DNA from 3 places in the Exiguobacterium sp. SH5S13 genome. Region 1 is predicted to be linked to each of the others. Evidence: riboswitches for the same ligand, from Rfam matches in the RefSeq annotation. Region 1 holds a riboswitch; each other region holds the start of a gene.
The links. Region 1 has a riboswitch for S-adenosylmethionine ahead of EVJ30_RS11605 (2,3-diketo-5-methylthiopentyl-1-phosphate enolase). Riboswitches for the same ligand answer to the same signal wherever they lie in the genome.
Positions count from the first base shown of each region.

Region 2: linked by a shared signal. The riboswitch ahead of EVJ30_RS12135 (MetQ/NlpA family ABC transporter substrate-binding protein) and the one ahead of EVJ30_RS11605 (2,3-diketo-5-methylthiopentyl-1-phosphate enolase) in region 1 are both predicted to bind S-adenosylmethionine.
Region 3: linked by a shared signal. The riboswitch ahead of EVJ30_RS05075 (methionine ABC transporter ATP-binding protein) and the one ahead of EVJ30_RS11605 (2,3-diketo-5-methylthiopentyl-1-phosphate enolase) in region 1 are both predicted to bind S-adenosylmethionine.

Region 1 is NZ_SJUS01000022.1:51,230-54,501, reverse strand. It holds gene mtnK (S-methyl-5-thioribose kinase) at 1-843, opposite strand, end outside; SAM riboswitch class I at 925-1,027, opposite strand; SAM riboswitch class I at 1,233-1,335, shown strand; gene EVJ30_RS11605 (2,3-diketo-5-methylthiopentyl-1-phosphate enolase) at 1,407-2,561, shown strand; gene EVJ30_RS11600 (2-hydroxy-3-keto-5-methylthiopentenyl-1-phosphate phosphatase) at 2,558-3,208, shown strand; gene EVJ30_RS11595 (methylthioribulose 1-phosphate dehydratase) at 3,205-3,272, shown strand, end outside.
Region 2 is NZ_SJUS01000025.1:5,554-8,825, reverse strand. It holds gene EVJ30_RS12140 (methionine ABC transporter ATP-binding protein) at 1-794, opposite strand, end outside; gene EVJ30_RS12135 (MetQ/NlpA family ABC transporter substrate-binding protein) at 804-1,625, opposite strand; SAM riboswitch class I at 1,703-1,806, opposite strand; gene EVJ30_RS12130 (iron-containing alcohol dehydrogenase) at 1,851-2,864, opposite strand; gene EVJ30_RS12125 (aminotransferase class I/II-fold pyridoxal phosphate-dependent enzyme) at 2,861-3,272, opposite strand, start outside.
Region 3 is NZ_SJUS01000006.1:16,478-19,749, reverse strand. It holds gene EVJ30_RS05085 (MetQ/NlpA family ABC transporter substrate-binding protein) at 1-34, opposite strand, end outside; gene EVJ30_RS05080 (methionine ABC transporter permease) at 63-725, opposite strand; gene EVJ30_RS05075 (methionine ABC transporter ATP-binding protein) at 715-1,743, opposite strand; SAM riboswitch class I at 1,822-1,927, opposite strand; gene EVJ30_RS05070 (thioredoxin family protein) at 2,380-2,637, opposite strand; gene EVJ30_RS05065 (PTS sugar transporter subunit IIC) at 2,827-3,272, shown strand, end outside.

The sequences.
Region 1 (3,272 bases):
CAATACGTCCGTGAACCGTTCGAACCGTTTGAGTGGGTCATGGAACGTCGATAGCGTCAAATGGGCGACGATTTGCCCGATGTCAAAGCCGAACGGTCCGTAAAAAGCGAACTCTGGATCGATGACTTTCGTCTCTTGTTGCGTCGCGAAGATACTGCCTGTATGTAAGTCTCCGTGCAAGAGCGCGTCGTGTTTCGTGACGAAACCGACTTTCAGTTTCGTGACCTCCACTTTCAATTTCTGGTCACGCCAAAGCGCTTCGACGTCCTGACGGAGCGCGGTTTCGATGTTGTTCGATTCGGCATCTTTGTACGGATCGGTGAAGATCAGTTTTTCAGTGATGTCGCACAGTTCCGGGTTGTAGTAATCCCGTTCTTTCCGCTTCTTCTCAATCGGGCCGGCCGTATAGTCTGACGTCTCAAACAACGTCTGTCCTAAAAACTCACCGATGTGACGGGCGAGTTCAGGATACGTTTTCCCTTCCAAATAGCCCGTCCGGACGATATCAAAGTCGGACAAGTCCTCTAAAATCGTGTAGGCGAGCGTCCGGTCACTGCCGAGAACGACCGGGACGAAACGCGGGACGACGCTAGCGAATTCGCGCAACGCGAGCTGCTCGATCCACGCCCGTTCAAGTGTGAGCGGCCAACTCTCTCCGACGACTTTCGCATACGGTAGCGCCTGCTTGACGATGAGGCTCGTTTCGCCTTGACGGATGCGGAAGACGAGGTTCAAGTTGCCGTCCCCGATCTCCTCGCAATGCGCGATGCCCCCATCTTCGAGTAACCCTAACGTTCTGACGTGCTCGACGACTGTCTGTTCTGTAAATGGTTGATAAGCCATGTCTGTTTCCCCTTTCGGTATATTCCCCACAAAAAAAGCCCCTTTCTCCGCGAGAAAGAGGCACAGCCGTAACGGTTGTTCCTCTCATCTGTCAGACGTATGTCTGGTGGATGTAGCACCGTGCCTACTGGTCGGTTGCTGCGGCGTCATCGGGCCAATTCCCTCTGCCAACTCGCGATAAGAGTGTCATATTCGATTGTGTGAACTTGTTGTGATGAATGTTACTTACTCGAGCACCAAGTTGTCAACGTCAATTTTCGGACCCGGTGTTGTCTTTTCCCGGGCATATATAGAAACAATGAATTCAACTATTTTTTCTCAAAAAAAGGAATTGACGAACCGGATATTGTGTGACAAAATTCAATTAAATTTCACAACTTCAAAATACATTCTTATCAAGAGCAGACGGAGGGGACAAGCCCGATGATGTCGCAGCAACCGACCCGATTGGGCACGGTGCTAATTCTTGCAGCGTAAGCTGAGAGATAAGAGTTCATTTTTTTATGATGACCTCTTGCCTCGGCATGGGGTCATTTTTTGTTTGACCGGAAGGAGGAACGAACATGAGTATTACTGCCACATATGAAATCAGCCGGACGAACCGCGTCGCGACTGTCGCCGAGAAAATCGCCCTTGAACTGACCGTCGGCACATGGACGGAACTGCCCCACCTAGAGCAAGAACAATTAAAGGCGTATCGGGGCGAGGTCGTCTCAACGACGCACACGGAAACGACGAGTCGCTTCACAATCCGTTATCCGCTCCATAACGTCACGCCCGACTTCTCATCCATCTTGACGACGACGTTCGGGAAATTATCGCTCGATGACTCGGTACGCTTGATCGACTTGACGTTACCCGAAACGCTTGCGTCTGAATTCCCCGGAGCAAAGTTCGGTGTTCAAGGCGTTCGTGAGTTGCTCGACGTCCATGATCGCCCGCTCGTCATGAGCATCTTTAAAGGGATCATCGGCCGTGATTTACGCTTCTTAGAACAGCAACTTCGAGACCAGCTCGCCGGCGGCATCGACATCGTCAAAGATGATGAAATCCTATACGATAATCCGCTCACTCCGTCGCTTGAACGAGCTAAAATCGGGGCGGCCGTCATCCAAGAACAGTTCGAAACGACCGGGAAACGTTCGCTCTATGCCATCACGCTCAGCGGTCCGGTGTTCGGGCTACGTGACCAAGCGCTCCGCTTGATCGAGGCGGGCGCGACGGCACTGTTGTTCAACGTCTATACATACGGGCTCGACACACTCCGCGAACTCGCGAGCGATCCAACAATTAACGTCCCGATTTTGGCGCATCCGGCGTTCGCCGGCGCCTTGACCGGCTCGATCAGCCACTCGCTCTTGCTCGGGAAATTGTTCCGCCTCGCGGGGGCCGACTTGACGCTGTTCCCGTCCCCATACGGTTCACTCGCGACACCGTCCGATGAGGCGTTCGCGATTCGGGATAGCAGTGCTCGGCCGCACTGGGCGAAGCCGATTCTACCGGTCCCGTCGGCCGGCATCCATCCGGGGCTCGTCCCGGACATCATCCGTGATTTCGGCACAGACGTCGTCATCAACGCCGGCGGCGGCATCCACGGTCACCCAGACGGCGCGGCTGCCGGGGCCCGGGCGTTCCGACAAGCGATTGAGCAAGTAGTGGGCGTGGCGAGCCAGACGAACGAGCTCGAGGCCGCGCTAAAGGCGTGGTCAAAACAATGACGATTCACATCTTGTGTGACTTCGACGGGACGATCACGGCCGAGGACAACATCATCGCTTTGATGCGGGCGTTCGCACCGCCCGAATGGCACGCGCTCAAAGACGACGTGCTCGCTCAAGACATCTCGATCCGCTCCGGGGTCGGACAGATGTTCCAGCTGTTGCCGAGCGCTGACGCTTCGGCGTACCGTGACTACTTGCTGGACCGCATCACCTTGCGCCAAGGTTTCTCGACGTTTTTGGCAGAAGTCCGGCAACAAGTTTGGAAGTTCGACGTCGTCAGCGGCGGCATGGACTTTTTCGTGTACCCGATCTTGCAAGACCACGTCGCGCCGGACCACATCTACTGTAACGTCGCCGACTTCTCGGGCGAGACGGTACGCGTCGACTGGCCCTACGCCTGTGACGCGCATTGCACGAATGATTGTGGTTGCTGCAAACCGACAATCGCCCGGACGATCGTCGATCCCGTTGATCGCTTGATCGTCATCGGTGACTCGGTGACCGACTTCGAGATCGCCAAACGGGCCGATTTCGTCTACGCCCGTGGGCAACTCATCACGCTCTGTGAAGCAGAAGGCATCGCCTACGCCCCGTTCGAGACGTTCGACGACATCACCCATCACATGAAGGAGGTGCACGTATGAGCGTGACCGCACGTTGGCTTGAACTCGCCGACATTAAAGACGAACTCGCCGCGCGCGACTGGTT
Region 2 (3,272 bases), on a different contig from region 1:
GACAAGTTGACGAGCGTCCCGTGCGAGCTCAACACGTCGACGACTTCTTTCGGCACGTCGAGGTTCGCTTTCAAGAAGCGGCGCGTCGTCGGATGTTGCGGGTCTGAGAAGACGTCGAGGACGTCGCCTTCCTCGACGATCTTGCCGGCGTCGATGACGGCGACCCGGTCACAGATCCGCTCGATGACTTCCATCTCATGGGTGATCAAGAAGATCGTCAGACCGAGCTCGCGGTTGATCTCGAGCAACAGATCGAGGATTGACTCGGTCGTCTCCGGGTCGAGCGCGCTCGTCGCCTCGTCGCTGAGCAGGATGTCCGGCTCGTGCGCCAACGCCCGGGCGATGGCGACGCGCTGTTTCTGGCCGCCCGAGAGTTGCTCCGGGTAATGTTTACGGTGATCGGTCAGTCCGACGATGTCGAGATACTTGTCGACCCGCTCGCTGATCGAGCGTTTATCGAGTCCTTCTAGGCGGAGCGGGATGGCGACGTTGTCTTCGACGGTCGCCGTCTTCAACAGGTTATAGTGCTGGAAGATCATCCCGATGCGGTGACGGAGCTTCGATAACCCTTTTTTGTCGAGCGTCGTGATGTCTTGCCCTTCGATCTCGACTTGACCTGACGTCGGCCGTTCGAGCAGATTGATCATGCGGATGAGCGTGCTCTTGCCGGCGCCGCTCCGACCGATGATGCCGAAGATCTCGCCCTTTTCAATCGTCAGCGAGACGTCGTCGAGCGCAGTGACGGTCCCTTTGTTTACCGTGAACGTTTTTGAGATCTGTTTGAGTGCGATCATAGTGCCTCCTTAAAACGCTGGGACGATCGAGCCGTTGAACGTCTCTTCGATGAACGTCCGGACCTCGTCCGAGTGGTAGTAAGATTTGAGTGTCTCGACGACTTCATCGTCCTTGTTGTCGGTACGGACGACGACGTAGTTCGGGTACGGGTTGTCGACCGTGTCTTCATGGAACAAGGCGTCCTCATTGATCGATAGGCCGGCACCCATCGCGAAGTTCGTGTTGATGGCCGCGAGCGCGACTTCCGGGAGCTGGGTCGGGAGCTGTGACGCCTCGAGCTCGATGAATTCGAGGTTGAGCGGGTTCTCGGCGATGTCACGTTTCGTCGCCTTGTCCGTCAATCCTTCTTTCAAGGTGATGAGTCCGGCCGTCTCATACAGGCGCAGCGCTCGAAGTTCGTTCGCCGGGTCGTTCGGGACGGCGACTTTATCGCCTTCCTTCAACTCCTTGATGTCCGTCAGCTTATCCGAATAGAGCCCCATCGGGAAAGCGACCGTCTTGAACACGTCGTCGATCTTATAGCCTTTGTCCGACTTCTGCAGCTCGAGGAACGACAGCGTCTGGTAACTGTTCACGTCAAGGCTGCCTTCGTCGAGCGCCGTGTTCGGCGTGTTGTAGTCGTTGAACACTTTGATGTCGAGCTCGAGGCCATCCTCGGCTGCGAGTTCTTTTACTTTCTCGGCGATCTGCTGGTGCGGTCCGCCTGTCACGCCGATCGTGAGGGATTCTGTGCTGAGCGCTTCGCTCGCGTCCGATTGGCCGCACGCCGACAAGGCGATGGCCGCGAGTAGAGATGTTCCTGCGAGTACTGTTTTCTGTTTGATGTTCATGAATGATTCCTCCTCCAAAATAAAAGCCCGCTACTCATAAAGAGTGGCGGGCACGACAAGTCAAAGACAGTCGGACACGCTCATCTCCCAGACGTTTCGTCTGTTGGAATTAGCACCATGATCGTTACGATCTGGTTGCCGGGTTTCATAGGGCCAGTCCCTCCACCACTCTTGATAAGCTATCGGTCTTATTTAATTGTTATCATCTTACTTTTAATCCTTTTATTAGTAAACAGAAAATACTGAATTTTCAAAAATTATTTTCAAATAGTCAATATCGAGCGGGACGGGTGATCGTTGCAATTCAGTCTCGGCCCGGACCGCGTCGACCAGTTGCGGGATGTCGGCCGGAACGAGTCCGAGCGTCTCAAGTGACGTCGGCGCGCCGATCCTGGCGAGCCACGCCTCTAAATACGGGGCGTCAGACGAGCCACGCAACCGTTCTTGGACAAGGAGGCCGAAGCCGACCTTGTCGCCATGTAAGAACGGATGGGTCGACTCGAAGCGGCTGAGCGCGTTGTGGACGGCGTGGGCGACGGCGACGCGTGTCCCGGCGTCACCGAAACCACCGACGGCACCGCCGACGGCGAGGATGTGATCGACCGCGAACCGGGTCTCTGGCCCATACGCGGTGAAACTGGACTCACTCAAGTCGAGTTCGACGAGCCGGCCGCATTGTTCGGCCAAGGCGAGACCGGTATTGACGCCGGCATCAGGCGAACTGTCGCCGCTCAAATAGCGGGCCTCGTAAAACTTGGCGACCGTGTCGATGACGCCGGCTCGGAAGTAGTCGTACGGCGAGTCCGTCACGACCCTCGCGTCGACGATGACCCGCTCGATGACGACGCGGAACACGTCGTAGCGGTCATAGGCACCCTGCTCGTCATAGATGACGCTGAGCGGTGTGAAGGCGGCACAGTTCGAGGCGAGCGTCGGGATGACGATCAGCGGGACACCTTGCCGGTAAGCGACGAGTTTCGCCGTGTCGACGAGCTTGCCCCCACCGACGGCAAGGAGGACATCCACATCCTTCAAACGGAGCCGTTCGACCTCCGCGTCCGTGCATTCGCCACGGAACAGCGATGTCGGATAGGCAGTGATCGCTGGCAGGACGCGCTTGACGACGTCAAAACCGTTCTGCCCGCGCAGCACGTGAGCACGACGGCCAGCGATCAATTCATCGAGCCGCTCGAGCGCATCATCCGCATGGTCGTACTCGAGCACGGCTTGGCGGATCATGCCCGGACCTCTTCATACGTCGCGAACAGTTTCTCGATCCGCTCGACGGCCTCGTCGATCTTCGGCTCGGCGGAGACGAGCCCGAACCGGACGTACCGCTCGCCTTCTGAGCCGAAGAAATAGCCAGGCGTCACGGCGACCCCTGCCTCGTGGAGCAGCTTATGCGAGAACGATTTGGCGTCCCCGTCCGGCACTTTCGCCCAGACGAAGAACGAGCCGCTCGGGGCCGTGATGTCCCATCCGGCCTGACGTAACCCGTCGACGAGCCGGTCGCGGCGGGCCTCATACAACCGTGACAAGTCGTCCCGGAGCGAACGCGGTGACTCGAGCGCGGCGATGGCCGCCTCTTGGATGGCCGAGAACACGCTCACATGGACGTGGTCCTGATACGTGTTGATCGCCTCGATG
Region 3 (3,272 bases), on a different contig from region 1:
CTGTCAATCCGAGTACTGTTTTCCATGATTTCATTATGATACCCTCCAAATTTTCTATTTGATCAAGCGGAACGCTTGTCGATTTTTGAGACGAGTCGATCGCCGATGAACTGAACGACGAAGACGATGACTAAGATCAATACGGTCGCGACGAACGTGACGTCGCTTTGTGAACGCTGGAACCCTTCGAGGAACGCCAAGTTCCCGAGGCCACCGCCCCCGACGACTCCGGCCATGGCCGTGTAACCGACGATGGCGACAATCGTCACCGTGATGCCTGACACGATGGCCGGGAGTGCTTCTGGGAACAACACTTTATAGACGATCTGCCATTTCGTCGCGCCCATCGACTCGGCCGCCTCGATGACGCCGCGGTCGACTTCACGAAGCGCGAGCTCGACCATGCGCGCATAGAACGGGGCCGCCCCGATGATGAGCGCCGGGAGCGCCGCCGTCGAGCCGAGCATCGTCCCGACGATGAGGAGTGTGAACGGGATGAGCAAGATGATCAAAATGATGAACGGGATCGAGCGGAACACGTTGACGACCGCGCTGATGATCGTGTAAATCGGACGATTCTTCGTCATAAGCGGTTCGTTCGTGACATATAAGAGCATGCCGAGGGCGAGACCGATGACGAATGTCGCGGCTCCCGCGACGAGCGTCATATAGAGCGTCTCCCACGTCTGTTCGAACATGACTTGCCAGTCTACATTAGGAAACATCGTTTTCTACCTCCACTTCCACTGCCTGCGACCGGATTGAGGCGATCGCCCGCTCGACTTCAGCCGGCTCTCCGATCAATTGGATGAATAGCGTCCCGAGCGCACCGACTTGCGACTGCGTCACGTTACCGCCGATGATGTTGAAGCCGATGTCGTGCTGTTTCAACACTTCCGATAAAATCGGCTGTTCGGCCGTCTCGTTCAAGAATTTGAGCTTGACGATTTGGCCGCTCGGATAACGTGCTTTCAAATGCTCGAACGTGAGCGACATGTCGTCGACGGCACCGATCTGTTTGACGAACTCTTTCGTGATCGGCTGTTCCGGATGTTGGAACACGTCCGCGACTTGGCCGGTCTCGACGACCTTCCCTGCCTCCATGACGGCGACGCGATGACAGATTTTTTGGATGACGTGCATCTCATGGGTGATGAGGACGATCGTCAGTCCGAGTTTCTTATTGATGCTGACGAGCAGTTCGAGGATCGAATCGGTCGTCTTCGGGTCGAGTGCGCTCGTCGCTTCATCGCAGAGGAGCACGTCTGGATTTGTAGCGAGCGCGCGGGCAATCCCGACTCGCTGTTTTTGACCGCCCGATAGTTGTGACGGATAGCTGTCTTCACGTCCGGCGAGACCGACGAGATCGACGAGCTCTTGGACGCGGCGTTTACGTTCACTGGCCGGTACCCCGATCAGTTCGAGCGGGAAGCTGATGTTCTCAGCGACCGTGCGCGACCATAACAAGTTGAAGTGTTGGAACACCATCGAGACGTTTTTGCGCACCCCGCGCAGTTCTTTCGGAGTGAGCTTCGTCAGCTCGCTCCCGGCGACGACGATTTCACCGCTTGACGGTGCCTCGAGTCGGTTGAGCAGACGGATGAGCGTCGACTTCCCCGCCCCTGAATATCCGATTATTCCAAAAATTTCGCCGCTCTCGATTGTGAGCGACACATCATCGACCGCCTGGACCCGACCGTTCTTCGTGTCGAACCATTTGGCCACGTTACGTAATTGAATCAATACCTTTCCCTCCTGACAACAAAAAAAGTACACACGTTTGAGCAAACGTGCGTACTTTATCGGTACGGACAACGATTGCTCTCATCTTCCAAGGTTCTCACCTTGCTGGAATTAGCACCATTTCGGATTGCTCCGCGGTTGCTGGGCGTCATAGGGCCAGTCCCTCAGCCTCTCTTGATAAGAGTGTTGTTTATTCGATTAGCTTTATAATAGCGACACATTATTTTCATGTCAAACTATTTTGTGCGAAAAATCAAAAAAAGGTGCCATCCGAGGATGACACAGAACGTAGCACCTTGAGTCACGGAAGGACAACCCATAGATGAAACTCTTTTGCCCGATCAGAGTGTTCATCCTTATATGGGGGATTCAAGCCATCCATCACTCGGCCTTAGAACGTACCGTGCGGTTACGCGGTCGGTGTCCCTGCGCTTGATTTTTTTGGGGGACAATCTAAGGGAAGGTCCACCTAAAAGTCGCGTAAAGTGATGCACCGGCTGTTCTAAAACGTCTTGATGGCTGGAAAATCTCGTCCTATATTGTGTTCAAGTAAGATGTTGTAATGAATATACCATTCGTGAACTTTCTGTGTCAACTGATTATTTAAAATTTTCTGATTATTCTAATCATCCTATCTCATTTAACGAAAGATAGGACGTGCTGCACGTTTTGAAACGCATATAATCGGTCTTCGACTTGGCCGTCTTTAAGCTTTAACAGCGCCGGTACGCTCATCACTTGATACGCTTCTAACTCTTGCGGGATAAAGTTGGCGTCCTGCTTGTCGATCGCGAGTGTCGGGTCGACCGCTTCGACGACCGCGAGCATCCGCTCGGCCACAGCGCATGTTCCACACATCGGGGCGTATATATATAACAATCCGTCTGAAATCATTTTCTCTCACCTCTTCTATAAGTATATGAATGTGAGTCGATCTGTTCAAAAGTTGTGCTCAACTGGAAAAATCTGAATAGTTCAACATTTCTTGTTGACGCTCGCCCAAAAGAGGCATAGTATGGTCATTAACTTTATCGCTTTCGTACATAACAGCAAACACGTAGAAAAGGACAGGTGAATCCACCCATGACGGAACAAACGAAACTGACAGGCAAACAATTTTTGATGAACGTATTGAACGGACTCAGCCTCGCCATTTTAATCGCCCTCATCCCGAGCGCGCTCCTCGGCGAGCTCACGAAAGCAATCCTTCCTTATTTTCCGTCGCTACAGTTCATCTTAGATGCGACGACGATCGCGATGCGCCTCTTACCCGTCATCATCGGTGTAGCCGTCGCCATGCAGTTCGGACGTTCTGCGCTCGAGGCCGGCACGATCGGCATTGCGACCCAGGTCGGGAGCGGCGCCATCCGCATCGAGGAAGGTGCGTTCCTCATGGCCGGAATCGGTGACGTCATCACGGCCGGCGTGACGGCCGCACTTGCGACATATATGGTCATGCAGTTGTCACCACGATTAAAGACGTACACCGTGCTCGTCTTACCGATGACGGTCATCGTCATCGCCGGCGG